Linked DNA regions of Methylomonas sp. 11b. Each later gene encodes a partner of the first gene's protein in a complex. Links are inferred from orthologs where the notes say so. Each region holds a gene or a part of one and is shown in the gene's direction. Other genes may lie near its edges. The genes, in order: metK and groL.

Region 1 (14,192 bases):
ACCCGTTCCATTGCTGATCAGGCCAGAACTATTCGTATTCCGGTGCACATGATCGAGACCATTAACAAGCTGAATCGCGTCTCCAGACAGATTTTGCAAGAATTGGGTCGGGAAGCCACGCCTGAAGAATTGGCTGAGCGTATGGAAATGCCCGAGGACAAAATTCGCAAAGTGTTGAAGATCGCCAAAGAGCCGATTTCAATGGAGACACCGATTGGTGACGACGAAGATTCGCATTTGGGTGATTTTATTGAAGATTCCAAGATGCTTTCGCCGGTAGAGTCTGCTACAATCGCCGGCCTTCGCGAGTCTACTCAAAATGTATTGGCGGGCTTGACAGCTAGAGAGGCCAAGGTGCTTCGGATGCGTTTCGGTATCAACATGAACACCGACCATACGTTGGAAGAGGTTGGTAAACAGTTTGACGTGACCCGTGAGCGGATTCGTCAGATCGAAGCGAAAGCGCTGCGGAAATTAAGACATCCTTCCAGATCAGAGCAGTTGAGATGTTTTCTTGACGGCGAGTAAGGCGTTTCTATTATTCGTAGGCTAGATAATTAAGGGCCCTTAGCTCAGTTGGTTAGAGCTTCCGACTCATAATCGGCAGGTCGTAGGTTCAAGTCCTACAGGGCCCACCACAGATAACAGGCCGTTTGCGCGGCCTTTTTTTATACGCGCAAGTTTTAATTTTGGCGAGGGTGTAACCGTGAATAAAAACTACCTTTTTACCTCAGAGTCTGTTTCGGAAGGTCATCCGGACAAAGTTGCTGACCAAATTTCCGATGCTGTTGTTGACGCCTTGCTGGCTCAAGACCCGCGTTCCAGGGTAGCCTGCGAAACATTGGTCAAGACCGGCATGGTGGTTTTGGCCGGCGAAATTACCACGAATGCTTGGGTGGATACCGAAGAATTGGTAAGAAAAGTAGTTTGCGATATCGGTTACGACAACGGCGAAATCGGTTTTGACGGTAATAGCTGCGCGGTATTGAATGCCATTGGTAAACAATCGGCGGATATTGCGATGGGTGTCGATGAATCCGAAGACCACGAACAAGGCGCCGGCGACCAAGGTTTAATGTTTGGTTATGCCAGCAACGAAACCGATGTATTAATGCCGGCCCCCATCACCTACGCGCATCGCTTGGTTGAGAGACAAGCCTTGGTGCGTAAGAATAAAACCCTGACATGGCTACGTCCGGACGCAAAAAGTCAGGTGACTTTCCGTTACGAAAACAACAAACCGGTCGCCATTGATGCAGTTGTTTTGTCTACCCAGCATTCCCCGGAGATCGGTGGCAAACAGCTTGAAGAAGCGGTGATGGATGAAATCATCCTGCCGACTTTGCCGAAAGAGTGGCTGCACAAAGACACCAAGTATTTCATCAATCCTACCGGGCAATTCATCATTGGCGGGCCTGTAGGCGATTGCGGTTTGACCGGTCGTAAAATTATTGTCGATACTTACGGCGGTATGGCGCGCCATGGTGGTGGTGCGTTCTCTGGTAAAGATCCGTCAAAAGTGGATAGATCAGCGGCTTACATGGGGCGCTATGTAGCAAAAAATATCGTTGCTGCCGGCTTGGCAGAGCGTTGCGAAATCCAGGTGTCTTATGCCATTGGTGTTGCGGAACCGACTTCCATCAGTATTGAAACCTTTGGTACCGGTAAAATCGAGGAAGAACGTTTGGTGCAAATCGTGCGGGAGCATTTTGACTTGCGACCAAAAGGTTTGATTGCGCAATTGGATTTGTTAAAACCCATTTATCGCCCAACCGCGTCTTACGGCCATTTTGGTCGCAACGAAGCCAGCTTCAGCTGGGAAAAAACCGACAAAGCCGAAGCATTGAAAGATGCGGCCGGTATTTAACCAGGATCAGGAAAATATTATGAGCCAAGCCGATTACAAAGTTGCCGATTTAGCCCTGGCGGAATGGGGTCGTAAAGAAATTAATATCGCCGAAACCGAAATGCCCGGTTTGATGGCTTTGCGTGCCGAGTTCGGCGCCCAACAGCCGTTAAAAGGCGCGCGTATCGCCGGTTGTCTGCATATGACTATCCAAACTGCGGTATTGATAGAAACGCTGACAGCATTGGGTGCAGAAGTACGTTGGTCGTCTTGCAATATATTTTCTACGCAGGATCATGCCGCCGCCGCGATAGCCGCTGCCGGTATTCCGGTTTTTGCCTGGAAAGGCGAAACCGAGGCCGAAGCTGAATGGTGTATCGAACAAACCATTATCGGCCCTAACGGCTGGCGTCCGAATATGATCTTGGACGACGGTGGTGACCTGACAACCATGATGCACAATAACTTCCCCGAATTGATGGCGGATGTGAAAGGCTTGTCGGAAGAAACCACCACCGGCGTGTTGCGTCTGACTGAAATGGTGGCGAAAGGTACGCTTAAAGTACCAGCCTTTAACGTCAACGATTCGGTCACTAAATCCAAATTCGACAACCTGTACGGTTGCCGCGAGTCTTTGGTCGACGGTATCAAGCGTGCTACTGACGTCATGGTGGCCGGTAAAATTGCCGTGGTCTGCGGCTATGGCGATGTAGGTAAAGGTTGCGCGCAATCGCTGCGCGGTTTGGGCGCCACTGTTTTGATTACCGAAATTGATCCGATCTGCGCATTGCAGGCAGCAATGGAAGGTTATCGTGTAGTAACAATGGACGAAGCGGCGCCTATTGCCAACATCTTTGTTACGGCTACGGGCAACGTCGGGGTCATTACTCACGATCACATGAAAGCGATGCGTGATCAGGCTATCGTCTGCAATATCGGCCATTTCGATTCGGAAATCGATATTGCGTCCTTACGCCACTACACCTGGGAAAACATCAAGCCGCAGGTCGATCATGTCATCTTCCCTGACGGCAAGCGCATCATCGTGTTGGCTGAAGGTCGTCTGGTGAATTTGGGCTGCGCCACGGGTCATCCTAGCTTCGTAATGTCCAACTCGTTTTGCAACCAAGTATTGGCGCAAATGGAGCTTTGGAGCAATGCCGCCAGCTACGAAAACAAAGTCTATGTGTTGCCGAAAAAACTAGACGAAAAAGTCGCGCGTTCGCACTTGGCGCAAATCGGTGTAAAACTAACCGAATTGACCAAAGAACAGGCGGCATATATTAATGTGCCGGTCGAAGGTCCGTACAAACCGGATCATTATCGTTACTAAGGATTAGGTCAATCCAACAAAAAAGGGGCGCAAGCCCCTTTTTTATGCAAGCTATGAATAATCAAACTATCGTTCAGCGAGATCTCGCGGTGCTCTGGCACCCCTGTAGTCAGATGAAGGACCACGATCCGCGGGCTTCTGCTCCGGATGGGTTGCCGTTGATCCCGATCAAATCCGGACAAGGCGTCTGGCTAGAGGATTTCGAAGGTAACCGTTATCTGGATGCGATCAGTTCCTGGTGGGTCAATCTATTCGGTCACGCCAATCCCATTATCAATCAAGCGCTACGAGAGCAGCTTGAAACGCTCGAGCATGTAATCCTCGGCGGATTTACCCATGAAGCCGCGCTAACACTGGCGGAAAAGCTGGTGGAACTCACGCCGCCCGGTTTGGATAAATGTTTTTACGCGGATAACGGTTCGTCAGCGGTCGAAATTGCGTTAAAGATGAGTTTTCATTATTGGCGTAATCTCGGACGAACTCAAAAAATCAAATTCATCACATTGGAAAACAGCTATCACGGCGAAACTCTGGGGGCTTTGGCAGTTGGCAACGTGGCGTTATACAAGGAAACCTACGCGCCGTTGTTGATGGATGTGATCACGGTAGCTGGCCCGGATTGTTACTATCGAGAAGAGGGCGAAAGCTGGGAGGCCTACTCCATTCGTCGTTTCGCCGCCATAGAGCAAGCTTTGGCGCAACATGCTGACGACGTTTGCGCGGTGATTGTCGAACCGTTAGTGCAATGCGCCGGCAGTATGCGCATGTATCATCCGGTGTACCTAAAATTACTGCGTGAAGCGTGCGATAAATACCAGGTACATTTAATTGCCGACGAGATTGCCGTGGGCTTTGGCCGTACCGGTACCTTGTTTGCTTGCGAGCAAGCGGCCATCAGCCCGGATTTTATCTGCCTATCCAAAGGCCTGACCGGCGGCTATTTACCCTTGTCCGCGGTATTGACCAGCAATCAGGTCTATCAAGCCTTTTACGACGACTATCAAAATCTAACCGCGTTTTTACACTCGCATAGCTATACCGGCAATGCATTGGGATGTCGGGCGGCATTGGCGACGTTGGGGATATTTGAACAGCAACATGTGATTGCAAGCAATCGTCATTTGGCGGGGCTTATGACCAAAGCGGTAGCTCGGTTTAAGGAACATCCCAACGTCGCGGAAGTGCGGCAAACCGGCATGATCGTCGCCATAGAATTGGTTAAAAATAAGCAAACCCGGGAAGCCTATCCCTGGCAACAGCGGCGCGGTTTAAAAGTTTATCGCTATGCTTTGAGTCGTGGCGTGTTACTGCGGCCGCTAGGAAATGTGATTTATTTCATGCCGCCTTATGTGATTAACGAGCAGGAGATACAGCTAATGACAGAAGTGGCCTGGCAGGGCATTCAACTGGCGGTGCAGGACTGATGCGGGTTTCTCGTTTATATGTTGTTGCATCGCTAAATGTTGGCGGGCGCATTGAACTGGATGAAGACGCGGCCCATTATGTGCGCAGTGTTCTGCGTTTAAAGCAGGACCAGAGCATCGTGTTGTTCAACGGGGAAGGCGGCGAATACCTGTGCCGTTTCAGCGAAGTCAGCCGTAAGACTGTTCGCGTCGAAATCGAGCAGTTCGTTGAGCGTAATGTCGAATCCCCTCTGGCGATCAATCTGGGTTTGGGCATTTCTCGCGGTGATCGGATGGACTGGGCGGTACAAAAAGCCGTTGAACTAGGTGTGACGCAATTGACACCCTTGGTAACCGAGCGTTGCGTGATCAAATTCAACGACGATAAAAAACAGCAACGCCTCCTACATTGGCAGCATATTGTCCAGCACGCGGCCGAACAATCTGGAAGAACTTACTGTCCGTCAATTGGCGAGATTGTGAATTTAGGCGATTGGGTGAGCGGGCAGCAAGGATTAAGCGTGTTTCTCGATCCCTATGCCGAGCAATCCCTTGCGGACCTGAAACCGGAAAACTCCCGTGTTACCTTGCTCTCCGGACCCGAAGGCGGCTTTAGCGAGCAAGAACGACAAATTGCCAAGGCAGCAGGATTCGTGCCGGTTCGAATGGGTGCCCGGATATTGCGTACCGAGACCGCGGTGTTATCGGCATTGACCGCTGTGCAAACCTTATGGGGAGATTTTCGTTGATCCGCTGGTTTGTCTATGCGTTGGCGCCGTTGGTCATATTGGTCATTGCGGCGATTATTGCCAGCATGTTGGGATCCGGTTTGCTGTGGATTGCCGGCGACGTTTTGCCGTTGGCAAAAGTCATCAGCAAAATTACGTTGGTTCTTTTGCTGCTGAGTATTTTTCCGCTAAAGAACTATCTGCAATTCACTTGGGCGGATTTGGGATTCGCGCCCAAAGCGGTGTTTTTCAAACAAATGGCTCAAGGTCTGGCATTGGGTTTATTGACCTTGCTGCCGGTATTGTTGACGCTGTATTGGCTGGATGTTCATGTCTGGGATGATACCCGGCATTGGACAGCGGGCAAAATCGCGGAAAAAATCGGATTGGGTTTGTTTTTTGCGATGCTGATTGCGCTCGGCGAAGAAATGTTATTTCGCGGCCTGCTGTTGGGTGCTTTAGGCAGGAAAATGTCAATTATGGCTGCCGTGACCGTCAGCTCAATCTATTACGCGGCGCTACATTTTTTAAAAAGTCAGTCGCAACCGGTTTACGCCGATTTAACGCCGGGCAGCGGTTTAAAATTAATCGCCGAAGCCTTTGCCAACTGGTTGAATCCGCTGATACTCAGCGCCTTGCTGGCTTTATTTGTCGTTGGGGTGTTTTTAGCAATCCTTAGAAGCCGGGTGCGGCAAAGTCTGGGCCTATGTATCGGTTGTCATGCTGCTTGGGTGTGGCAAATTAAGGTGAGCAGAGATTTGTTCAACGTCAATTTGCACGCAGATTCGCTATTTCTGGTCAACACCTATTACGACGGCGTGGTAGGCCCTTTGGTCAGTAGCTGGTTGGTATCGGCGTTAATCGTTTATGGGTTTTGGTCCCAGCGGCAAGCTAAAGTTGGACGCGGCGATTAGACCAAAACGGGATACCAACTTGAAAAAATGATTGCCAGATACCATGGTGTTTTGCAATATTTCTACCCATCATTTCCAGTGCATCATAAGAGGACATATTTATGCGCAGAGTCAGACCGAATACTTCCGTTCTTCTCTTCACTTTACTGGTCGCCGGTTGTGCAAGCGAGCCTGTCGCCCCAACAAAGCAGGCGGACAAAATTCTGTCCGGTGAACAAATGTTGCGGGATAGTCAGGGCATTGCGCAGTTGGGTAGCCGTTGGCAGGAAGGTAAGCAAATGGTCGAACGCGGACAAGTGATGCAACGTGAGGGTCAGATAAAGATCGACGAAGGCCGCAATCTGGTTGAGGAAGGCCAAAAAATCATGCGTGAAAGTGAGGAAGGTTATAAAAACATAAAACAGTAGGCAACCCGAATGCAGTAGCCGGATGCTTTTTGTAAAGTTTAGCGATGATAGAGTTTTTCAGTCCGGTGGCTGCCAGCGTTTAAGTGCTTTTGCTACCGGATTGATGCGGTTAGGCCGCGTTGCTGTCTTGAACCTTTGGGTTTTGCGGGACTAAGGTTAAGACGGGTTGGGATATTTTAGTGCTTGAGTTATGGATATCCCTGCATTCCAGCTGCGTGTTGTAGCAAAAAGCACATAGCGAAGTATTTGGCAAAAATTGCAATTCGTCTGGCGGAATTTCATCCCCGCACCTTGAGCAAAAGCTTAACTGCGTTGCCTTTGGTTTCATGTTTCCCCCTCTTTCTCGTGAAAATCGCTGCTGAGGATAAACGGAATATTTGTTGCCTTCTGTTGGAACGCCGGCATTTTTCAACACTCCGCGGTTAGGGCAATGTGATAAAGTCCAAAGTTCCTGAACTAACACCGGGAGACCGGCGCTAATCGGTGATTGCGACATAGTGCAAATATGCGAAATATCTAATGCGATTATCCAAGCAGTGAGGATTCCGTAGCAAGCTTTTTTCGTTGTTGGGCGCAAGAATCTAAAAAATATGCTACTCCAAGTGCTTTAGGGGGATTATGCGTCGGAGCAAGCTGCTATGACAGTTGAGATGAATCAGGTGGGGCGCATTGAGGCCGCGCAGGGGCCGGTGGTCGATGTGCGTTGCGAATATCTGCCGCCAATCGGTCAGGCGCTTGATGTGGTGAACGGTGCGGGTCGCTATGTGCTGGTTGTGTTTCAGCATCTGGAGCCTACGCTGATTAGGGCGATTGCCTTGCATTCGGTCTCGGGGCTATTTCGCGGCATGCCGGTGTTCGACCGTGGCGATGCTCTGAATGTGCCGGTCGATCCCAGTTGTTTGGGGCGCATGCTGAATGTGTTCGGCGATCCGCTTGACGGTGGTCAGCCATTACCAAATGGTGTTTTCCGCAATATCCTCTCTGCGCCGCCTCTGTTGTCCGACACTCTGCCGGCCTCGCAAATTCTGGAAACCGGCATCAAGGTCATTGACCTGCTTTGTCCGTTCGTGCGTGGCGGCAAAACCGGCTTGTTTGGCGGCGCCGGCGTCGGCAAGACCGTGCTGATGATGGAGTTCATGCACGCGGTCAGCGTGGCGATGCAAGGCGTATCGGTTTACGCCGGTGTCGGCGAACGCATGCGTGAAGGCCACGAACTCTGGCATGAAATGGCCGATGCCGGCGTATTACCCAAAGCACTGCTGGTCTACGGGCAAATGGACGAATCACCCGGCGTGCGCTTTCATGTGGGTTACACCGCTTTGGCGTATGCCGAGTATTTGCGCGATACGCTGGATACCGAAGTACTGTTTCTGATGGACAATATTTTTCGCTTCGTCCAGGCCGGCAGCGAAATTTCCGGTTTGCTGGGGCGGATGCCGGCCACGGTCGGTTATCAACCGACCTTGCTGACCGAGGTCGCGTCGCTGGAAGAACGTATCGTCTCCACCAAATCCGGCTCCATTACCTCGGTGCAGGCTGTGTATGTGCCGGCCGATGACATGTCGGACCCGGCGGTCGCTACCATCCTTGGGCATCTGGATAGCGTGGTGATCCTGTCCCGGCAACAGGCCGCAAAAGGCATTTATCCAGCCATAGACCCTTTGCGTTCCGGTAGCCGAATCATGGATCACCATATCCTGGGCGACCGGCACTATCAGGTGGCCCGAGCTGTGCGCGAGCATTTGTCGCGCTATCGGGAGTTGGAAGATATTATCGCCATGCTCGGTATCGAAGAGCTCTCGCAGGAAGACCGCCGTATCGTCGAACGAGCGCGCCGCTTGCAACGCTACCTGACTCAACCGTTTACCACCGTTGCCGACCATACCGGCATGCCGGGCGTAAGGGTGCCGCTAGCGCAAACCATCGCCGATTGCGAAGCATTTATGGACGGCAAATATGACCAGCTCAGCGAAGCCGATTGCTATATGAAAGGCGCAATGTCGGCATGAACGGTTTTGCGTTAACTTTGTTGGATAGTCGTGGCGCTGAGCATTTCGATACCGTCACCCAGTTTATCGGCGCCGATGCCGACGGCAGTTTCGGGATTTTGGCCGGACATATTCACTGCGTGGCCTTGCTGAGATACGGGCTAGCCCGTTTCAGCGATCAAGCCGGTGTCTGGCATTATTTGGCCTTGCCCAGCGGTGTGCTGCGCTTTGCCGACAATCAACTTACCGTTACTACGGTACGCTATTTTCTCGGCGAAGACCGCGATGCCATCTGCGAACGACTTGCGGCGGAAATGGCCCAGGCTGATTCCGAAGTACACACCGCGCGGGCTACGCTGTCGGAAATCGAACGTTCTTTGGTGCGACGCCTAGCCGAACTGAGTAGTCGCGGATCAGCAGGAATATAGACATGAGTTTTCGCAACAAACTAATCGAACACACCCGCCGCGATCTGCGGCGCCTGGAAGAAAAAACGCGACGTCCAGCGACTTGGGTAGGCATGTTGTTTTACGGCGGTACGCTGGGTTTGCTGTTTGTAGTACCTATCGTCGCCGGCGCTTATCTGGGGCGCTGGCTGGATACTTTGGCTGCTGGTTATTCGGTACGCTGGACGGTCAGTTTGATTGTGTTGGGTATTGTGGTTGGTGCCTATAACGTTTTTCGATTTTTGCAGGAAAAAAGCTAATTTTTTTCGGATTTATTCTTCACGAAAATTCGAAATGAGCGCTATTATTTATTGAAAATACACGAGGAATATTTTACGACTCTTCGGCGTAGCAAACTTTACATCGATCAATGTTGCATCCAATACCCAGACCAAAATGAAACCACCCTTGCTGCGTTTAACTCTTCCCTTATTAGCCTTGTTGTTACTCAATGCTTGCACCAGCAGTTCGCCGGTAAAGCGAGATAAAATGGTTTCGGTTAGGCCGAATATCGCTCAACAACGACCGGCTTATCAACCGCAACCGACCCCATATAAACCAGCGTTTTATACGGGGACTTTCCCAAAACCCGCAGCGTTAGAGCCGGCCGTGGATTTCTGGCGAAAAACCTATGCGGTCTGGCAACGTTCCGAAGTGGCTTTTCACGATGATCGTTATCTGGATGTCGTCTACGAAGTGATGACCTTGCCGGGCTATGTCGGGGAAGGCCTGACATCAGAGCAAAAAGACATGATCAGCCAGCGGCGCGAATACTGGAAAGCGCAACTGGCCGAATTGGAAAGTAAAGTGCGTTACGGTGCGGCGTTGAACGCCAACGACAGGCAATTGATCGCCAAACTGGAAAGTAACGGCAGATCACTTAACAGCGTATTGCCTGGCCTTAGCGACAGACTGCGTTCGCAGCGCGGCACGCGTGAGCGTTTCAAACGCGGATTGGAGATCAGCGGCCGCTATGATTTGCAGTTTAGAAAGACCTTCCGCGATGCCGGTTTGCCGGAAGACTTGGCTTATCTGCCGCACGTAGAATCCTCGTTTCAACCGTCCGCCAAATCTTCCGCCGGAGCGGTCGGCATGTGGCAATTTACCAAAGCCGCCGCCAAAACCTTCATGCCCGGCGGTGATCGTGTCGATCAACGTTACGATCCTTTCGTCTCCGCCAACGGCGCGGCCCGTTACCTGAGTTACGCTTACGGTAAGCTTGGTGATTGGCCGGCGGCTGTGACTTCATACAACCACGGCATCGGCGGGATGAAGCGTGCACAAAACCAAGTCGGCAGCGATTTCGTGCGTATCGTAGACTCTTATGACGGTCCCGCCTTCGGTTTTGCTTCCCGCAACTACTATGCGCAATTCCTGGCCGCCCGCGAAATTGCTTCCAACCCCGAACAGTTTTTCCGTGAAGGCGTCCGCTACGAAAGTCCGTTGGCCCCCGGCCAATATCTGGCTGTCGAATAAGTTAACCTTAGTGCTCCGGCCGTTTTCCGGGCGGAGCGCATAGCGCCCTCGCCAAGAGAGCTATCGTAAGAGTCAAATGTAGCTTGGGCAGAGCAGAGCGAAACCCAAGAAAATCAAAATGTTGGGTATCTAGGCTGGCTTTCGGCTATGCCCTTATGTTTATCGAGGTGCGGATATGAACAACTCAGAATCTGTCGCCAACACTGTTTTTCAACTCGGCCCACTGGCGATCAGTAACACAGTAATCACTACTTGGGGTGTGATGCTGGGCTTTGTGATGTTAACCCTGTTGCTGCGCTTCAGCCGTCAGCCATCTTCATTGCGAAATTTGCTCGAAGCGGTGGTCGTGGCGATAGAAGGCGCGATTGCCGAAGTCTTACCGGCGGCTTCAGTGCGGCGGGTGTTGCCGTTCGTGGCAAGCTTATGGCTGTTTGTATTGGTCGCCAATCTGGTGGGTTTAATTCCGGAACTACATGCGCCCACCCGCGATTTGTCCGCCACCGCCGCGCTGGCGGTGCTGGTGTTCGGTTCCACGCACTGGTTCGGGATTCGAGATCGCGGCTGGCGGCAGCATTTTCGCCATTACGCTGAGCCCAGCATCATCCTGTTACCGTTCCACATCATCAGCGAGTTTACCCGCACCCTGGCTTTGGCCATCCGCCTATTCGGCAACATCATGAGTCTGGAAATGGCGGCCTTATTGGTGCTGTTGATCGCCGGCTTCCTGGTGCCGGTGCCTTTATTAATGCTGCACGTGATCGAAGCCGTGGTCCAGGCCTATATCTTTGGTATGCTGGCGCTCATCTACATCGCCGGTGCGTTGGAACCTAGCGAATCCGATACATCCGCAATTCCCGAGGAATAGCCATGAACGACATCCATTTATTCAGCATGATTTCCACCGGCGTGGCCGGTCTGGTGATCGCCCTTGGGACGATGTTGCCGGCTCTGGCAATGGGTAAGGCCATCGCTGCCGCTTTGGAAGCCCTGGCTCGTCAGCCGGAAGCCGAAAAAACTATCACCCGTACCCTGTTTATCGGCTTGGCGATGATAGAGTCGTTGGCGATTTATTGTTTGGTGGTGGCCCTGATCGTGTTGTTTAGAAACCCGTTATTGGAATATTTTTTAAAATAACCCACGTCAGATTACATAGAGCGGTCCATTCGGTTACTTGGACTCTTTGCTCAGCCATTCAGCGAATTTGTCGAAAATAAACTTACTGCCGCGCATGGAAAGATGGTCGTCGTCGTAAAAATAAGACATGTCATCGTGCATGCCGCCGCAAGTCGATTCATCGCATAAATATTCGTAGGCGGGAAAAATCTTAATCCGCTTATGCGTGGAGGCATCGATAGCATCGACAGCTCTTCTGTAGTTTATATTCCGCTCTTCAAAAGACTTTCTGGAGACATCGCACTCGGGCAGGGCTCTTTCGGTAATGCGCAGCGGGCGCTCGTCCACACAGTTTTTGGCACTTACCCCAATCTCCGGTACGTCTTCAATAAAAACCACCGATTTGCCCAGCTTTAAAATCTCATTGATGGTTGCGACATAGCCGGAAACAAATTGATTGTAATTTTCCGCCAATACATCATCCGGGCTTTTAATAATCCGATAGACGTTTTTTGTTTCGGTATTGCCGAATCCAGAACCTTCGATATACATTGCGCCTCTGGTCGCAAACACCACGCGCTGAATTGATGGGAATTCCTTCAGCAGCTTCAGCACGATAGGAACGACTACCCGGCATCTGGTCGATTTTTCTGCAAATTCTTCCGTGGGATTAATGCTCACCAGATCGATAAACGGCAGGCAGCCATTGACGGCTACCAATGCCAGATCGTTCGAGCCTTTGGTAATCGAATCGTAGACAAATTGCGCAGCATGACTATCGCCGACCACCAGCGTTTTTGGCGTAGCCGTGGTAAAGCGACACATCAAATAATTGTAACTGGCCCCTCCCAATACCCCCTTACAGCGCTCATCGACCCAGTCTTCCGGCGTGTTGTAGAGTACTGTGCCGTTCACGTCGGCATACATCTTGGTTTTTGTCTGCGCATCGGCTTTACGAAACTCCAGGCCATCCCGAGAATATGAAGCGTAGCCGACATAGCCGATACCGAGCATCAACAGCAGCAGTACCGCCGTCTTGGCTCTGCTGTGACTACCCAAACGTATCGGTTTTTCCACCAGTCTGTAGGTCAGCCAAGCCAATACCACGGCCAGCAACACCGCAATGGCGCGGATATTCATACTGGGCACTTCGGTCTCGATGATTTGCGCAAAAGATAGGAGAGGCCAGTGCCACAAATACAATGGAAAACTGATCAAGCCGAACCATACCGCTAGCGGGTGGGATAAGACGATGCGATTAACCCAGGCATTGGGTCCGGCCGATATGATCATGACCGCAGCCAACATCGGTATCACCGCCCAACGGCCAGGGAAATTGAAATCTTTATTGATGATGAAAAAGCCGAAGGCTAACAGCAGTATGCCCAGAATAGACAGCGCGTTGGCCAGCGTCTTGCCGTCGGCGGCGTGAGAGTGTCGATAAACCGCGCAAGCCAACCAACCGTCAAGCTTCAGTTTGATAGAAGAGAACGAGTCCTTCTTGTAGAGCGTCATCCAAGCCAGCAAACTACCGCATAACAGCTCCCAAAACCGGGTTTGTGGAGAATAAAACGTCGCGACAGGATGGGCGATGACGCCTGTGATATTCAGGCCGAAAGAGACGATGGCAATCAGAACCGTAATGGTCAGCAGATTGAAATTCCGCTCCCAGGCAAACCAAAGCAACAAGGGCCAGACGATGTAAAACTGTTCCTCAATGCCCAAACTCCACAAATGCAGCAGCGGTTTAGTCTCACCGGAGTTGTCGAAATAGCCGGCCTCGCTCCATAGCACAATGTTGGAAACGAATCCCGCGCCGGCGGCAATATGCTTGCTCAACTGCTTGTACTCGTCGGCAAACAGCGCGAACCAGCCGAAGACATAACACGCAACTAAGACCAGAATCAGTGCCGGGAAGATTCGCTTAACCCGGCGGGCATAAAATTCGGTGAAGCTGAATGTACCCTTTTCCAGGTTCTGAAAAATGATGGTGGAGATGAGATAACCTGAAATCACAAAGAAGATGTCTACACCTATAAATCCACCTTGCAAGCTCTTGGGAAAGGCGTGAAAGGCGATAACCGAGAGAACGGCAATGGCTCTCAAGCCGTCAATATCGGGCCGATACTTGGGGTGTGACAGATGTTCTTGCAAAGAGGTCATAGGGTAACGAAATGCTGAGTTGGTTCGGGCTTCCCGTCTTATTTGCCCTGGCTTAGGTGGTCGGGCAGGCTCGAATCCGGAAAGTCGGGCGGTATTCTAAGCCGTAAGTATTCGAGCCTCAAGACGTGCCTAAATGGCAAGCTACGCGGGCTAAATTTTCAGACATCAAAGCCATTGCGGGGTTTAAGATAGCGGAGAAACAAAAAATCGGCGGTTTTTTCGGAACAACGCCGCAAGTTCATATCCAACAAAACGGGTTACCCATCCATGATGCAATTCGACTGGACAACCTTTATCCTGGAAATCCTCAATTTCCTGGTCCTGGTGTGGATACTGCAACGCTTCCTGTATCGCCCGGTGCTGGCAATGCTCGAT
Region 2 (15,817 bases), 1.1 Mb from region 1 along the record:
AGTGAGGCGCAGATGATGCCAAAGAGCTTGACAGAGTGCAAAAGCCGGATATTATTAGCACTCGTTGCTAGAGAGTGCTAATAAACTTGAGGCCGCTTAAAAGCTCGCTTCTTCCGTAAGGGGTAGCTTTTTTTTAAATAGCTTTATTAAGTTTTTAACCTTTAACTTTATCTACATTAAGGAGACATTGATGAAAATTCGTCCGTTACATGACCGTATCGTCGTAAAACGCGTTGAAGAAGAAACCAAAACCGCTGGTGGCATCGTGTTGCCCGGTTCAGCTGCAGAAAAACCAAGCGAAGGTGAAGTTTTAGCAGTCGGTTCAGGTAAACCGTTAGATAACGGCCAAGTACGTGCCCTGGAAGTTAAAGTTGGCGACAGAGTGTTGTTCGGCAAATATTCCGGCACCGAAGTTAAAGTCGATGGCGAGCAATACATCGTCATGCGCGAAGAAGACATCATGGGTGTTTTGGGTTAATCCCAATTCGTTCGACACACTCTTTTTCAATTTAACCAATATCTCAGGAATAAGAAATGGCAGCAAAAGACGTAAAATTTGGTGGCGACGCTCGTGCATTGATGGTGCAAGGCGTTAACGTTCTGGCTAACGCAGTAAAAGTTACTTTGGGTCCTAAAGGCCGTAACGCTGTGTTGGATAAAAGCTTTGGCGCGCCAACCATCACCAAAGACGGTGTATCGGTTGCGAAAGAAATCGAATTGAAAGACAAATTCGAAAACATGGGCGCGCAAATGGTTAAAGAAGTTGCTTCTAAAACTTCTGATGTAGCCGGCGACGGTACTACAACTGCGACCGTTTTGGCTCAAGCCATTGTTAACGAAGGTTTGAAATCAGTCGCAGCGGGTATGAACCCAATGGACTTGAAACGCGGTATTGACTTAGCTGTTACTGCAGCGGTTGCAGCGATTCAAAACGCCTCAACCCCTTGCACAGACAACAAAGCTATCGCCCAAGTAGGTACCATCTCTGCAAACTCTGACGAGTCTGTCGGTAGAATCATCGCCGAAGCGATGGAAAAAGTCGGTAAAGAAGGTGTTATCACTGTTGAAGAAGGCACCGGTCTGGAAAATGACCTGGATGTAGTGGAAGGTATGCAGTTCGACCGTGGCTACCTGTCTCCTTACTTCATCAATAAACAAGAAAGCATGAGCGTAGAACTGGACGACCCGTTTGTCCTGTTGTACGACAAAAAAATCTCCAACATCCGCGAATTGTTACCGATTCTGGAAGGCGTAGCTAAATCAGGCCGTTCCTTGTTGATCATTTCTGAAGATGTCGAAGGCGAAGCCTTGGCAACTCTGGTTGTTAACAACATGCGCGGCATCGTTAAAGTCGCCGCTGTTAAAGCCCCAGGCTTCGGCGATCGTCGTAAAGCCATGTTGGAAGACATCGCGGTTCTGACCGGCGGTGTGGTGATTTCTGAAGAAGTGGGTCTGTCTTTGGAAAAAGCCGACATCAGCCAATTGGGCACTGCAAAACGCGTCCAAATCAACAAAGAAAACACCACCATCATCGACGGTGCTGGTAACGAAGATCAAATCAAAGGTCGTGTTGCGCAAATCCGCGCGCAAGCCGATGAAGCCACTTCCGATTACGACCGTGAAAAACTGCAAGAGCGTTTGGCCAAACTGGCTGGCGGCGTAGCGGTTATCAAAGTCGGTGCTGCGACCGAAGTGGAAATGAAAGAGAAGAAAGCTCGCGTTGAAGACGCGCTGCATTCAACTCGCGCTGCGGTTGAAGAAGGTGTGGTTGCCGGTGGCGGTACCGCGCTGATCCGTGCATTATCTGCGCTGGAAGGCTTGAAAGGCATCAACCACGATCAAGATGTGGGTGTCAGCATTCTGCGCCGGGCGATGGAAGAACCTTTGCGCCAAATCGTCAGCAATGCTGGTGACGAAGCCTCTGTGGTCTTAAATGAAGTCAAAAAAGGCACCGGTAACTTCGGTTACAACGCGGCAACCGGCGAATACGGCGACATGATCGCAATGGGTATTTTGGACCCTGCGAAAGTCACCCGTTCTGCCTTGCAAAATGCAGCTTCGGTTGCCGGTTTGATGATCACTACCGAAGTAATGATCGCCGATGCGCCAGCCGACAACAAAGCCCCTGCAATGCCTGATATGGGCGGCATGGGCGGTATGGGCGGCATGATGTAATCGCCGTTCGGCCTCGGCCAGAAAACCCCGGTTGCCGCGAGGTGCCGGGGTTTTTTATTGCCTAGCGCTTTTGGTGTGGAACGTTTTACGATGTATTGCCATGCAATAGATTGATTTTTGCTGCGAAACATTCGATAACGGTATCAGGAAATTATTCTCAGCTCGAAGCTATTAACCATGACCAACGATTTTTCGATTCTGATTGCCGACGACAATGAAATCAATCTATGGCTATTGCGCGAGCAGTTGGAATACTGGACGACGAATATCACGTCGGCAAAAGACGGGCGGGAGGCCTGGCAATTATTGCAAAAACGCCGCTACGACTTCATCTTCCTGGATGTAAATATGCCGTTTTTGAGTGGTTTCGATGTCGCCGTAAATTTGCGCGGCACCGAAAACTACAATCGGCAAACGCCGGCAGTCGCCGTCACGGCTCACGCGCAAAATCAGCAGCAGGAACGGGCGATTGCAGCCGGGTTTAACGAATGTCTGGTCAAACCGGTCCGCCTTTACCAGTTGGAGCAATTGCTGGTGCGTTGGCGGCAACATGAGCCAGTGAATGCCGAGTATTATGCCGGGCAACTTTTGCGTAAAGCCCAGGATAATAAGCAGTTGAGCCAAGTCCTGATGGTCAAATTATTTGAGCAGTTGCCGGGATTAATACTTGAGATCGAGAAGGCCGTGGACAATGGCTTGCTGCAACAGGCTTGGGAGTTGAACCATAAACTGCATGGCACCTTTTGTTTTTACGATTTTGCCGACTGCCTGGCGGTCGTCGAGAACTTGCAAAAAGCATTGGCACAAGCCGACGCAGAGTTGGTGCGCCAGCGCTTTAGTACGATGAAAATTAAGCTGGTTCGGCTTTTGGATAATCAGGATCAAGTTCTGAAATATCTGGGTGACGATGGCTGCATACTATGACCAAGGTGAATCTGGCGTGGTTTTAACTTGGCCACTTTTAGCGACTGCCGCGCTTTCCAGTTCGACGCGCCCGCACAAATGATGCAAACTGCACCCTATATTGCAAAGTAAAGACAAGGTAGCTTTTATGAATACAGACCCCTGCACTTACGTCATTTTCGGTGCTACCGGCAATTTGGCGCGGCTGAAGCTGATGCCCGGCTTCTATCATCTGGAGCTGGAAAAAAAACTGCCGGAAGGTACGCGTATCCTGGCGGTGGGCCGCCGTCCCTGGGATAGAGCGACTTGGCTGGCGGAAGTGAAGACCTTACTGCTAGAACAGGCAAATACGCCTTTGGACGAGGCCGTATTCAACCGTTTTGCCGAAAGGCTGGATTATCATCGCGGCGATCTTGATCAGCCGGAATGCTATAAAACCCTGGCGGAAACGCTAAACGCTCAGCCGCGATTTTCCCGCAATATGGCCTTCTATCTCGCCATCGGTCCCAGCGATTTCGGCAACGTCATCGAGTCCTTGAGCCAGGTGGAACTGCTGAACGAAGAATATGGCTGGCGACGAGTGGTGATCGAAAAACCGTTCGGTTACGATTTGGAAAGTGCGCAGGCCTTGCAAAAACGCCTCAGCCGGTACTTGAGCGAAGACCAGATTTACCGCATCGACCATTATCTGGGTAAAGGTATGGTGCAGAACGTATTGGTGTTTCGTTTCGCCAATGTCATGTTGGAACCCTTATGGAATCGAAATTACATCGATCATGTGCAGATCACTCACTCCGAAGAGCTGGGTATAGGTAGCCGCGGCGAATATTACGACAGCGCCGGAGCGATGCGCGACATGTTGCAAAGCCATCTGTTGCAACTGTTGACGCTGGTGGCGATGGAGCCGCCGGTGTCTATGGACGCTGAATCGCTGCGCGACGAAAAAGTCAAAGTGCTGAAGTCCATTCGGCCGATCCCGAAATCGGCCGTGCATGCGCATGCCTTTCGCGGCCAATATGCCCGAGGCAATATCGACGGTCATAAGGTGGTTGGCTACCTGGAAGAAGCCAATATTCCCGCTGACAGCAGTACCGAAACCTATGCGGCGATGAAATTGTTGATCGACAACTGGCGCTGGCGCGGCGTGCCGTTTTATTTACGTACCGGCAAACGCATGGCCAAGGGCCAGTCTTCGATTGCGATTTGTTTTCGGCATCCGCCCTTTCAATTTTTCCGCGATACCCATGTGCAGTGTATGACGCCAAACTGGATATTGTTGGGAATTCAGCCGGAAGAATGCATCCGCATCGAAATGACTGTCAAGGAAGCCGGATTGGAAATGCGGACCCGCACCACCAGTCTGGACGCGAGTTTTCGCAATCCTGACGAACGCCGTGTCGATGCTTACGAAGACTTGTTGTTGGACGTCATGAAAGGCGACCGCTCGCTATTTTTGCGTTTTGACGAAGTGGAATACGCTTGGCGTATCGTTGACCCAATTTTGCAAAATTGGGTGACCGAGCGGGATTATATCGCCACCTATCCGGCCGGCTCCTGGGGGCCGGAAGAAAGCCGCCGCTTGTTCGAGAAGGAAGACCAGTATTGGCGCAGTTCCTTGATGCCGGAGTGTCAGCCGTAACAAAGGCTCCTGCGGTTTCTGTTAGCCATTCTTACCACGATGCGGTAGCGCCCGGTTTCTTCCGTCTTGCGGATTATTAACTCGACCCTTAACTGCCGTTCGCCCTGTCGAAGGGCAAACCAGCCTGAGCTTCGACACGCTCAACTCGTACGGAATATCAGTGATATACAGGGTCGGGTTGATAAGTGTTTCGAGCCAACGAAAAACAAAACTGCGTGAAATGCCGTGGGGGTGTGGCATTTCACACGGTTTTATGAAGTCCACCAAGCCTCAGATTTTTTCCGAACCAGCACAAAGCCCTTATTCTCAGGCCTTTAAGTCTCTGAATCCAGTCATGGCGTGAACTTTGCTGCGCCAAATGCCACGATTAACTCCAGCATGGCCTGGCTTCGCGCATGGCATTTTCAGACCACGATATTTACCGAATTTTTTTAAGTACCCGCCCGCAAATCCAGCGTTTTTTGCGACAGCGCATTCGTTGCGACGACACTGCGGCCGACCTGATTCAAGACATTTTTTTGAGATTGACGCTGTTGAAGCCACCTCCCGCCAGTGAGATCGAAGTCCAGGCCTGGCTGTTTAAAGTGGCATCCAATCTATCTCTCGATCATCTGCGCACGCAAAAACGCCGTTATGAACTGCTTGATCAATATCTGGGCGACGAAACCGACATCGACGCTTCGGCAGCGCCGGAGCGGACGGCGGAAGCGCAAGATCAATTGCGGCACATTCAGCTGGCACTGGCCGATTTGCCTGATCAATGCGCCGAGATTTTATACTTAAGCCGTATCGAGGGCTTAAGCCATATTGAAATTGCCAAGCAACTGAAAATTTCGACCAGTTGGGTGGAAAAACAGCTGGCAAAAGCGTTGCTGCATTGCCGGCAGGCTGTTGATAGCCAATGAGCTTAGTGTGGATTTAAGCGCCGTGGATCGTTATAGTAAATATCCCGCTCCAAACAACGCCGTAATGAACGAAACTTCTTCAACTCGCCGAGAAGCCTTGCAGCAACAAGCCGTTGCCTGGCACGTGCGCCTAAAGTCCGGTGCTGCCGATGACACGGTATTGGCTGAGTTCGAAAACTGGCGGTCGCAAACCCCCGAACACGAGCAAGCCTATCGTGATGTCGAGACCCTTTGGCAACACCTGCCGCGGTCGCTGCTCGCTGACCGGCAACGCCGCCGCGCGCTGGCGATAAGGCAGCGGCGAGGGCGTAGGCTAAAGCGCGGATTCGGCTTGGCTGTGGCCGCTTCGCTGCTGCTGAGCGTGATGAGTGGTTTTTATCCGGATTACTTGCAACATCCGCTGGCAGACTACCGTACCCGCATCGGCGAGCAGACCTCAATTACGCTGGCCGACGGCAGTATCGCGCACCTGAATACCGATACCGCCATCGATGTGTCAATCAATGCCAATGAGCGACGCATTGAATTGCTGCGCGGCGAGGCCGAATTTGACGTGGCGCATGACGAGCACAAGCCGTTTCGGGTCGTATCCGGTTCTACGTCCACAGAAGCGTTGGGCACCCGCTTTATCATCCGTTACGACGGCCAAGCCGGCGCGGTTACGCTATTGCAAGGCAAAGTCCGTAGTAGCAGGCCGTCCGCGCACGGTGCGCAAGCCGATAGCGCCACACTGCAACCCGGCCAACAACTAAGCTTCAATACCGAGATGTTGGGCGTGCCGCAAGCAGTCGAATTAAGCAACGCCGACGCCTGGCGCCGTGGCCGCTTGTTGATGAATTTCGTACCGTTAAAACAGGTTATCGCCGAAATCAACCGCTACCGGCGCAGCCAAATCCGTTTATTGGACGACAGTCTGGCGGAACGCGAAGTGAATATCGCCGTGGACATCAAGCAAATCGATGTCTGGCTACAGGCTTTGCAGCAAACTTTGCCAATCAAGGCCGTTGAAGCGGGGCCGTTCGTGTTTTTGCAGTCTTGATGGCCGGCTTTGCTGCCTGCGACAATTTGCCACACATCCTTTAGTACGGCTCAGCCAGCCGCCAATCGTTCTCAGCTAAAACCCACTCAAACTGAGGACACATCATGAGAAAAACCGGAAACCCAAGCCGGACGCGAAAAGCCCAAACTAAAGGCTCATCCGCCATCGGCGCATTGCCGCTTTGTCTGGGCTTGATAACCGCTGCGACGCTGCCGACGGCTCAGGCCGAAAGCCTCAGCGCCACTAGCGAAAGCCGCACCTACAACATCGCCGCGCAGCCTTTGTACTCCGCACTCAGCACACTGGCTGAACAGTCCGGCGTGCAGTTTGTTTACAACTCGGAGTTGGTGAAGGGTATCGATTCGCAAGGCGTCAGCGGCAATTATTCATTGGAAGGTGCTTTGAAACGTTTGTTACAAGGCTCGCAAGTTTCCTATCAATTCAGTAACGGTAATACCGTGACACTGCATAAATCGGCTGCGCTAGAGCCGCAGTCGAATGCCGCCACTTTGCCCAGTGTCACGGTGACCGGCTCGGAGATTTACGCGGATACCGACCCTTACAACCCCAGCTACACCCGAAGGGTGACCGCGACGGCCACCAAAACCGATACCCCGCTGATGGAAACACCGGTCAATATTCAGCTGATCCCCAAGGCGGTGCTGGACGACCAGCAAACTATACAGATGACCGAGGCCTTAAAGAATGTGGCCGGTGCCACGTTTAGCAATGGATCAGGCGCATTGTCCGACGATATTTTTATACGTGGATTTCGTAGCCGTACTTATTTCCGTAACGGCTTGCGGAGCGGCGACGCTAATAGCTCGGTAGGGAATCGACAAATGGCCAACGTGGAGCAGCTGGAAGTGCTCAAAGGCCCGGCCGCCGTTATGTACGGTCGAATGGAGCCGGGCGGCATGGTCAACGTCGTGACCAAACGCCCGCTAAATACGCCCTATTACGCATTACAACAGCAGTTCGGCTCCTTTGATCTGTATCGAACCACCTTGGATGCCACCGGACCGTTGACCCAGGATGATACCTTGCTGTACCGATTTAACGGCTCGTTCGAGAACAGCGGTTCTTTTCGCGAATTTGTCGATAAAGAACGGACTTTTATCGCACCGATGATTACCTGGAATATCAGTCCGCGGACCCAAGTCAGTCTGGAAATGGAATACCGCCACGACAACCTGATTTATGACAACAACACTTGGCCGTTTGTCGACGGCCAGTTTATCGGTATGGACAGATCGCGCAATTTGATGGAGCCGGCACGAGTGAATGTCGAGGAAAAGCTGATCGGGCTGGATTGGTCGCATCAATTCAACGACGATTGGAATATCAAGCAGCGCTTTGTAGCCAATCTACAGGACAGGGCGGAGAACTGGGTAATGGGGGCGTCGGATACCTTGACGCCGGACAATCTGTTAGCGCGCCAGCAATACGAGGTAAGAACTCAGGACAATACCTATTACACGACGCTGGACGTCACCGGCCATTTCAAAACCGGCCCGTTGGCCCATACCGTGCTTATGGGCGGAGATTACTATCGTACCGACATTGTCAGCAATCCTTATATCGCCACGTTGGCACCGATCAACGTCCACAATCCCGTACACACCGTCGAACCGATAACAGCCTATACGCCAGCCGGCTGGGCCAGCAACAACAGCGCGGATTTTGTCGGCCTGTATGCCCAGGATCAGATCAAATTGCCTTACGGTTTTCATGTGATGGGCGGCTTTCGTTACCAATACGTCAAGCAATGGGACAATTTGAACCACACCGAACAGCCGGCCGACGACGATGTCACGCCTAGAGTCGGCGTACTATGGCAAGCTCAAGATTGGTTGAGTCTGTACGGTAACTACATCGAAAACTTCGGCGTTTCCAACCAGTGGGCTACTACACTCACAGGCAAGCCGCTGCCGCCGGAAAGCGCGCAGCAATGGGAAGTAGGCAGCAAATTCGAATTTTTCGGCGGCAAACTCAGCGCAACGCTGGCGTACTACGACATCACCAAACAAAATGTCGTCACTCGCGACCCCTCTGACTTTACCGGCAATTTTTCAATAGCCGCCGGCGAAGTACGCAGTAAAGGGCCGGAAGTTGACATCCGCGGCGAGTTGCTGCCGGGCTGGAATCTGATCGCTACCTATGCCAATTTCGATACCCGCGTCAGCAAGGATAATAACGGCCTGGAAGGCAATCGGCTTTTTGCAGTACCTAGAAATGTCGGCAGTTTATGGTCGACCTACGATTTCCGGCAAGGCGATTTACGCGGATTAAAAGTCGGCGGCGGCATCAGTATGCGCGACGGCGCCACCGACGGCTCCCGTAATGGCTATCAAACCGCCGGCTATGCGACAGTCGATCTGTTGGCCGCATATTCTTGGAAAGTCGAAAAATCCAAAATCACCGTCCAGCTAAACGTCAACAATCTGCTCGACAAAACCTACTTTCCGGATGCCTACTGGAGCGGCGCCAGCAGTACGCGCACCATCGGCACGCCGCGCTCTTTGCTGGGGTCGGTCAAGGTGGAGTTTTAAGCTTCAATGCCTTTTTTCTGTCGGGTTCAATAAGGATTGCCGCCCAGAGAATGGACCACGTCAAAGTCTGACTTGTTCATGTTGGGGCTGAGGTACAGCGCGCATGAGACCGTTGGGGCGAGGTAACGAACCCCTACCTAAGCTCTATGAATCCACCGATCCTTTCCAAAATGCGCCGCCGCGCGTCGGCATTTACCCTGGTGCGCCTTTGACGGCGATGGGAACGGTGCGCTTGGAGTTCTAGCTGGCTCGGGTTAGGCAGATGTCAGAGTCAAGCAGGTCGGGGCTTGCAACCTCGACCTAAATGTTTCAAATCCACTTGGCCTGCGCACCGCCAAGTATCAATCAAACGACAATTGGCATGGGGATTTTCTGTGCTGAGACGTCCTATATAACAACCTGCCTTTGCCTTAGCACGACTATCGCTTAACTTCGACTAAAAACCATGAACATCAATGCCAATTATCTAAGGGCGACACCTCTACACCATTCGTCAAGCCCGCACTTGACCCGTTTGAAAGCCCGGCGCCAACGCTGGTTAACCGTCCATCTTTGGTTGGGATTGACACTGGGTCTGCTGCTGTCTATCTACGGTATCACCGGCAGTATTTTGGTGTTTCATGCGGAAATCGAAGAATGGCTGCACCATGAAATGCTGGTGGTGCAGGCACCGGTGGATGCGGAGTATCGACCCTTGGCAGAAATTTTCGCGGCCGGCAAGCAGGCGGTGCCGCCAAACGCCAAATATAACTTCGCCACCTATCCGCGGAACGAATTCGCGGCCTTCAAACTGCGGTACGCAGTTGCCGACGCTGACGGTTCGCTGGAAAATTGGGAAGTTGCCGTTGACCCGTATACGACTAATGTGACGGGTAAGCAACTCAAGAGGCGTTCCCGCGACTGGCTGCCCAGCACTTTTATAGGCTTGATGTTTGAATTGCATTTCGCATTGTTGATTCCGGGAGACATCAGTGAGCCGATAGTCGGCGTGTCCGCCGCGTTATTGATTATCTCGACCTTGACCGGCCTGATCGTCTGGTGGCCGCTGACCGGCAAATGGTGGCAGGCGCTGACTTTTAAGTCTGGTGCCGGCAAGGTGCGCTTTAATTACGATCTGCACAAAACTAGCGGCATTTACACGCTGCTGGTGCTGATACCGGTGTTGTTTTCCGGGATTTATATGGTGCTGCCGCATAACGTGGTGCCGGTTTTGGAGTTGTTCTCGCCGGTGACATATCGCTATTGGTATCAGTCCAAACCGCCCTATCCCGACGCACCGGCGATAGGCATGGACCAGGCGGTGGCGATTGCCTTTAAACAGTATCCGCAAGGCCGGCCACACTGGATTTACGGCGCCACCGAGCCTACCAAAACCTACACGGTCTGCCAGGACGGCGTCGATGTGCCGGGCAGTATTTTGCAACGCCGTTGCACGGTGATCGACCGCTACACCGGCAAGATTCTGGATCTGGACGACCCCAGCCTGCCGACCGCCACAGCCGGCGAAATTTTCACCCACTGGCAATGGCCTTTGCATTCCGGCCAAGCCTTCGGCATGACCGGGCGGATTTTGGTGTTTATCACCGGATTGGCTTGCCCGGTGTTGTTTGTCACCGGTGTGATCCGCTGGTTGCAAAAGCGGCGAGCAAACAGCCTACCTGCGAAGATTAATCGCGACCGAAGCGAGTCAAATAACACAGTTTAAAAGATCGAGGTGCTAACCGTCGCGGAGCTTAGAGCAAAAATTCTTCAGCATTCCAGGCGTCACCTATGCGGAGGGCCCATCAGTTCAAGTCGGGCGCGGATATTGCTATTCAAAAAGCCACACCTTGGCCGCCCTGCGTTACTTGTCCTATGCTTGAATTGACCGCCACCGACATTGCCGACCTGATGCATAAGCATCGCCGCGAATTATTGGGCTTTCTGTCGCAACGCATCAGCTGCGCGGAAACCGCGCAGGATATTTTTCAGGAGACGTTTATCCGCTATGCCGGCTACGGCGGCAAAGACCGCGTCGAAAACCCCCGCGCCTTTATTTTCCGCATCGCCGCCAATCTGGCCACCGATTATCTGCGCAGCCACAATCGCCATTCAGGAAGAGACGTCGAAGACTCCACCGATGACGAGGCGGAGGGCGGCGAGCAATCTGTCTTATCCGTCGAACGGACCGTCATGTCGCAACAACAGCTGGAGCATTTGATCGCCGCGCTGGACGAGTTATCGCCCAAATGCCGGGAAGTATTTATTCTGCTGAAGCTCAAGCATTGTAGTTATGCGGAAGTGGAGCAAAGGCTGGGCATCTCGCAGACCATGATTTTCAAATATTTGACCCAGGCCCTGCGCCATTGCCGGCAGAGGATAGGCGACCTGGATTGAACGGGATGCCTTTATCGGCAAACACACCTATGTTTATCCGGCCGGCGTTTTATAATCCGATTCCCGAACCGACCGCGGCGCAGCCTTCTTATGAACCAACCCATCCCGCCTTTCCCCGACGCCGACGCGAATGCGCAAGCCGAATACTGGCGAGCTTTGCGCGAATCGCCGTTCTTCGACAGCGAGCAGGATCAACGCTGGCGAGCTTGGTTGGCGGCCAGTCGGGAAAATCAGGAAGCCTGGCGCCAGACACAGCAGTTTTTTGACTGTATAGAGGGCTTAAACCCGGCGCAAATCAACCAAATCGAACGGGAAGTAAGGGCCTCGAACGGAACGCAACACAAAACGCCTGCCCGAACACTGCCCAAGCGCAGCCTCCGGATGTTGCCGATTGCCGCCTGCCTGATGCTGGCCTTTTGTTTGGGTTGGGCATTCAGCGCCGGTTTCTTTGCCGATTTCCGTACCGGCACCAGCGAACAGCGTCGAATTCAACTCAGCGACGGCTCTTCGGTAATCCTGAATACTGCTTCGTCGTTGTCGGTGGAATTTTCCGAAAGACAACGCCTTATCCGCCTGCACGGCGGCGAGGCTTATTTCAAGGTGGCCGCCGATGCGGCCAGGCCGTTCGAGGTGGTGACGAGTGGTGGCCGGGTCAGGGCCTTGGGTACGGCTTTTGATGTTAAACAATGGCAGGGCGACCTGGCGGTGACGGTCTACGAACACAGCGTGCGCGTCGCGTTCGCCGATGGCGAGACAGTGGAAAGTCTGGCGGCAGGCCAGCGCGTTGCATCGGCTGGCGGTAAAGCCGGACTGCCGGAAAGCGTCAATCTAAAGCAGGCCGGTGCCTGGCAAGAACGGCGCCTGGTGTTCAAGGAAAAGCCGCTGCGACAAGTGGTGGATGACCTGAACCGCTACCGTCCCGGAAAAATAATCATCGCCGATCCGGCTCTGGCCGAGCATTTGGTCACCGGCATATTCGACGCCGACGACCCGGAAGCGGCGTTGAATGTCATCGAAAAAACCTTGGCTGTCAGCGAAACCCGCTTGACCGACGCCTTGGTGATCTTGCGCCGCCAATAAGTTTTCGCCGCGTTGTTTTCCTGGTCAATGGTCGCGAAACCGCGCCGTTTGGCCTTCGGCTAAATAAATTTTCTCATCCGGGTTATAAAACCCACTTGCTCGGTCGTCTTTGCTTACGAACCCACACGGATACCGCGAAGGAGCGCCTTCTTCGCCAGCCGTTATCAGCGTATTTAAAGCCAGGAGGCCGGATGAGTCAGCGTTATTCCTTTGTTAACCCTCTCTGTTTCACCCTTTTTGCCGCAACTCTAAGTGCCAGCCCCTGGTGCGTGGCGGAGAGTGAAATCAATTTTGCCATCCCGGCCGCGCCGTTGGCCGACGCCCTGCTGCAATTTTCCGAGATAAGCGGCGTCAAGGTGTTCTTCAGCTCGCAATTGACCGAAAGGCTGCGCGCCAATGCCGTGCAAGGCCGTTATACGCCGCAACAGGCATTACATAAGCTATTGGACGGCTCCGGTCTGGCCGCAAAATCAGCGGGTGACGGTACGGTAACCTTGGAAAATTCGACAAAGTCGGTAGAGCCGCAATCGGCTAATTCTACGACTTTGCCGACGGTGACGGTAACAGGCAGATCCGGCTATGCCGACAGCGATCCTTATAATCCGGACTACAACCGCACCAGCGCCAGCGCCGCCACCAAAACCGATACGCCGATCATGGAAACCCCGGTATCGATTCAGGTAGTGCCCAGGGCAGTGATGAACGATCAAAAAACCACCACCATTAAAGACGCGCTGGAAAACGTCAGCAGCATACGTCCGCAATCGTCCTTGGGTTTAAGCAACGCCTATATTGTCCGTGGCTTTAGGAACGGCCGGGTTTATCGCAACGGCTTGATATCCAGCGGCTTGAATATCGGGGAAGGCGCTCAATACGAAACAGCTAACCTTGAGAGCGTCGAGGTACTGAAAGGCCCCGCGGCGGTTTTGTTTGGCCGTATCGAGCCCGGCGGCTTAATCAACTTGGTCACCAAAAAACCTCGCGACGAGGCCTATTACTCGGTGGAGCAGCGTTTCGGCGCTTATGATTTTTATAGAACCGAATGGGATGCCACCGGCCCTATTTCGGGAGATAAGTCGTTGAGCTATCGTTTTTCCGGTGCTTATCAAAATAACAAATCGTTTCGGGATTTTAATTTCAATGACCGGGTTCTGGTAAACCCCTCTTTGACCTGGCGACCCAGCGATGCGACCGAACTATCCTTGGATTTGGAAGCCTTGCACGAGGACACCCAGGTTGACAGAGGCTTATTTGCTATCGGCAATCGCCCGGCGCCTATTCCCGTCAGCCGCTCTTTCATCGACCCCGACGATCCTGTCGACACGAACTCCAAGGTGAACCTCGGCTTCAATCTAACGCACGCCTTCAATGAAAACTGGACCTTGCGTAATCGGTTCCTGGCTTCGTTTGTTTACGATAAAAACACCTCCGTCAAACCCGCTAACGGCTTTACAGTCGAACAGTTTTTCGATCCGAATACGGGTAATCGCCGCTATGCGCGGAATATATTTTCTCAAACATCGGACAGCGAAACCTATACGACCAATCTGGATTTAACCGGAAAATTCGACTTAATGGGCGTCAGCCATCAAACCTTGATTGGCGTCGATTATTTGCGCGCAGTCGGCAGCTATGAATTCTATGGCAACTATCAGGACCCCGTGCCGGGTTTGGAGATAGATATTTATAATCCCCAATACGGTATCGATCAGGCCTATTACGCCAATGCGCTGGCAACGCCCTCCGACGGCGGGACTAACCATTACCTGTTCCGGGATGACTGGTACGGTGCGTATTTTCAGGACCACATTACCCTATGGGATAAAGTGCATATCCTCGGCGGCGGCCGTTACGATTGGGCCAGAACCGGTGTGGGAATGGGCGATTCGGCCAGTACTGCCGACGCCGCTCTGCCTTCGCGCCGGGATGAAGGCTTTAGTCCACGGGTGGGTGTTCTTTATCAACCCTGGACCTGGGCCAGCATCTACGGCAATTGGACCACTTCTTTCGGCGCCAATAATGGCATAACAGCCACCGGCGCGACGATTAATCCGGAAATCGGCGAACAATTCGAAGCCGGGGTTAAAACCGAGTTTTTCGATCAGCGCTTGTCCACAACCTTGGCGTATTACCATTTGACCAAAGAAAACTTGATGACCCGCGATTTCAACAGCCCGGACCCGTTCGCTAGTGCGGCTATCGGTAAAGCTCGCAGCCAAGGTATCGAGCTGGATATAGCCGGACGGCTTACCGACGAGTTCAGTATCATCGGCAACTATGCCTTTACCGATGCCCGTATCACCAAAGACTTTTCCGGTCTGCAGGGCCATCGTCTGAATAACGTGCCGGAGCATTCCGGCAGTCTTTGGCTCAAATACGATATTCATCACTACGAACCGTTGAACGGTTTGAGCTTTGGCTTGGGCATGTTTGCCGCCGGGCAACGGCAAGGCGATAACGACAACACGTTTGCGTTACCCGGCTACGCCCGCTTGGATGCCTTTGCCAGCTATACCTATCAACTGGGTAAGTCCCGGTTGATTACGCAATTCAATATCCGCAATCTGCTGGATAAAACCTACTACGAGTCTACCGATCCCTTCCAAAACGCCCCGCCGCGCGTTGGTATTTACCCTGGCGCGCCACTCACGGCCATGGGGTCTGTGCGCTTGGAGTTTTAGTTCGTTCCGGCAGGCAAATTCGACATCTGAACAGGTCGGGTTTACACGCTCGACCTATATGTTGCTAATTCACTTGACCCGCTCGCGACATCCGAGCGGACAAATATTGATCAAATGACAATTGGCGTGGGGGATTTTCTTTGCTGGGACGTCCTATTGATGACCACCCGCCTTTGCAAGCACGACCAAATTTGTTTTCGACTAAAACCATGGACATCAAAGCCAATAACCTAACGGTGATAACTCTTCGCCATACGTCAAGCCAGCGCCTGACTATTTTGAAAACCCGGCGCCAACGCTGGTTGACTGTCCATCTCTGGCTAGGGTTGACGCTGGGCCTGTTGCTGTCGATCTACGGCATCACCGGCAGTATCTTGGTATTTCACGCGGAAATAGACGAATGGCTCAATAGCGAACTGTTGACCGTGGTTCCTTCTGAACAAACCGCCAGTTACCAACCGTTAGCG

What was found.
Region 2: the proteins of metK (region 1) and groL are in contact, whole or in part, in a cryo-EM structure (PDB 8P4O), measured with the Escherichia coli proteins. The link is inferred for Methylomonas sp. 11b from one-to-one orthologs.

Annotation. Positions count from the first base shown.
Region 1 is NZ_KI911557.1:3,614,608-3,628,799, forward strand. Bases 1-2,786 are described here. They hold metK (methionine adenosyltransferase), read left to right. Parts: upstream 1-706; coding sequence 707-1,867; downstream 1,868-2,786. Other genes in these bases: rpoD (RNA polymerase sigma factor RpoD), read left to right, coding at 1-528; ahcY (adenosylhomocysteinase), read left to right, coding at 1,887-2,786. Outside these bases: more of ahcY, read left to right, coding at 2,787-3,179; METH11B_RS0117395 (adenosylmethionine--8-amino-7-oxononanoate transaminase), read left to right, coding at 3,233-4,603; METH11B_RS0117400 (16S rRNA (uracil(1498)-N(3))-methyltransferase), read left to right, coding at 4,603-5,331; METH11B_RS0117405 (CPBP family intramembrane glutamic endopeptidase), read left to right, coding at 5,313-6,224; METH11B_RS0117410 (hypothetical protein), read left to right, coding at 6,326-6,631; METH11B_RS30185 (TraR/DksA C4-type zinc finger protein), read right to left, coding at 6,741-7,127; atpD (F0F1 ATP synthase subunit beta), read left to right, coding at 7,270-8,640; METH11B_RS0117420 (F0F1 ATP synthase subunit epsilon), read left to right, coding at 8,637-9,047; METH11B_RS0117425 (AtpZ/AtpI family protein), read left to right, coding at 9,050-9,325; METH11B_RS0117430 (lytic transglycosylase domain-containing protein), read left to right, coding at 9,462-10,541; METH11B_RS0117435 (F0F1 ATP synthase subunit A), read left to right, coding at 10,717-11,406; METH11B_RS0117440 (F0F1 ATP synthase subunit C), read left to right, coding at 11,409-11,675; METH11B_RS0117445 (acyltransferase family protein), read right to left, coding at 11,709-13,817; METH11B_RS0117450 (F0F1 ATP synthase subunit delta), read left to right, coding at 14,088-14,192. UniProt on the Escherichia coli protein: Catalyzes the formation of S-adenosylmethionine (AdoMet) from methionine and ATP.
Region 2 is NZ_KI911557.1:2,510,394-2,526,210, reverse strand. Bases 1-2,854 are described here. They hold groL (chaperonin GroEL), read left to right. Parts: upstream 1-534; coding sequence 535-2,175; downstream 2,176-2,854. Other genes in these bases: METH11B_RS0112115 (response regulator), read left to right, coding at 2,353-2,854; groES (co-chaperone GroES), read left to right, coding at 191-478. Also shown: more of METH11B_RS0112115, read left to right, coding at 2,855-3,099; zwf (glucose-6-phosphate dehydrogenase), read left to right, coding at 3,227-4,717; METH11B_RS0112105 (RNA polymerase sigma factor), read left to right, coding at 5,113-5,622; METH11B_RS0112100 (FecR family protein), read left to right, coding at 5,687-6,661; METH11B_RS0112095 (TonB-dependent siderophore receptor), read left to right, coding at 6,766-9,213; METH11B_RS0112090 (PepSY-associated TM helix domain-containing protein), read left to right, coding at 9,659-10,918; METH11B_RS0112085 (RNA polymerase sigma factor), read left to right, coding at 10,984-11,589; METH11B_RS26710 (FecR family protein), read left to right, coding at 11,680-12,669; METH11B_RS0112075 (TonB-dependent siderophore receptor), read left to right, coding at 12,861-15,350; METH11B_RS0112070 (PepSY-associated TM helix domain-containing protein), read left to right, coding at 15,560-15,817.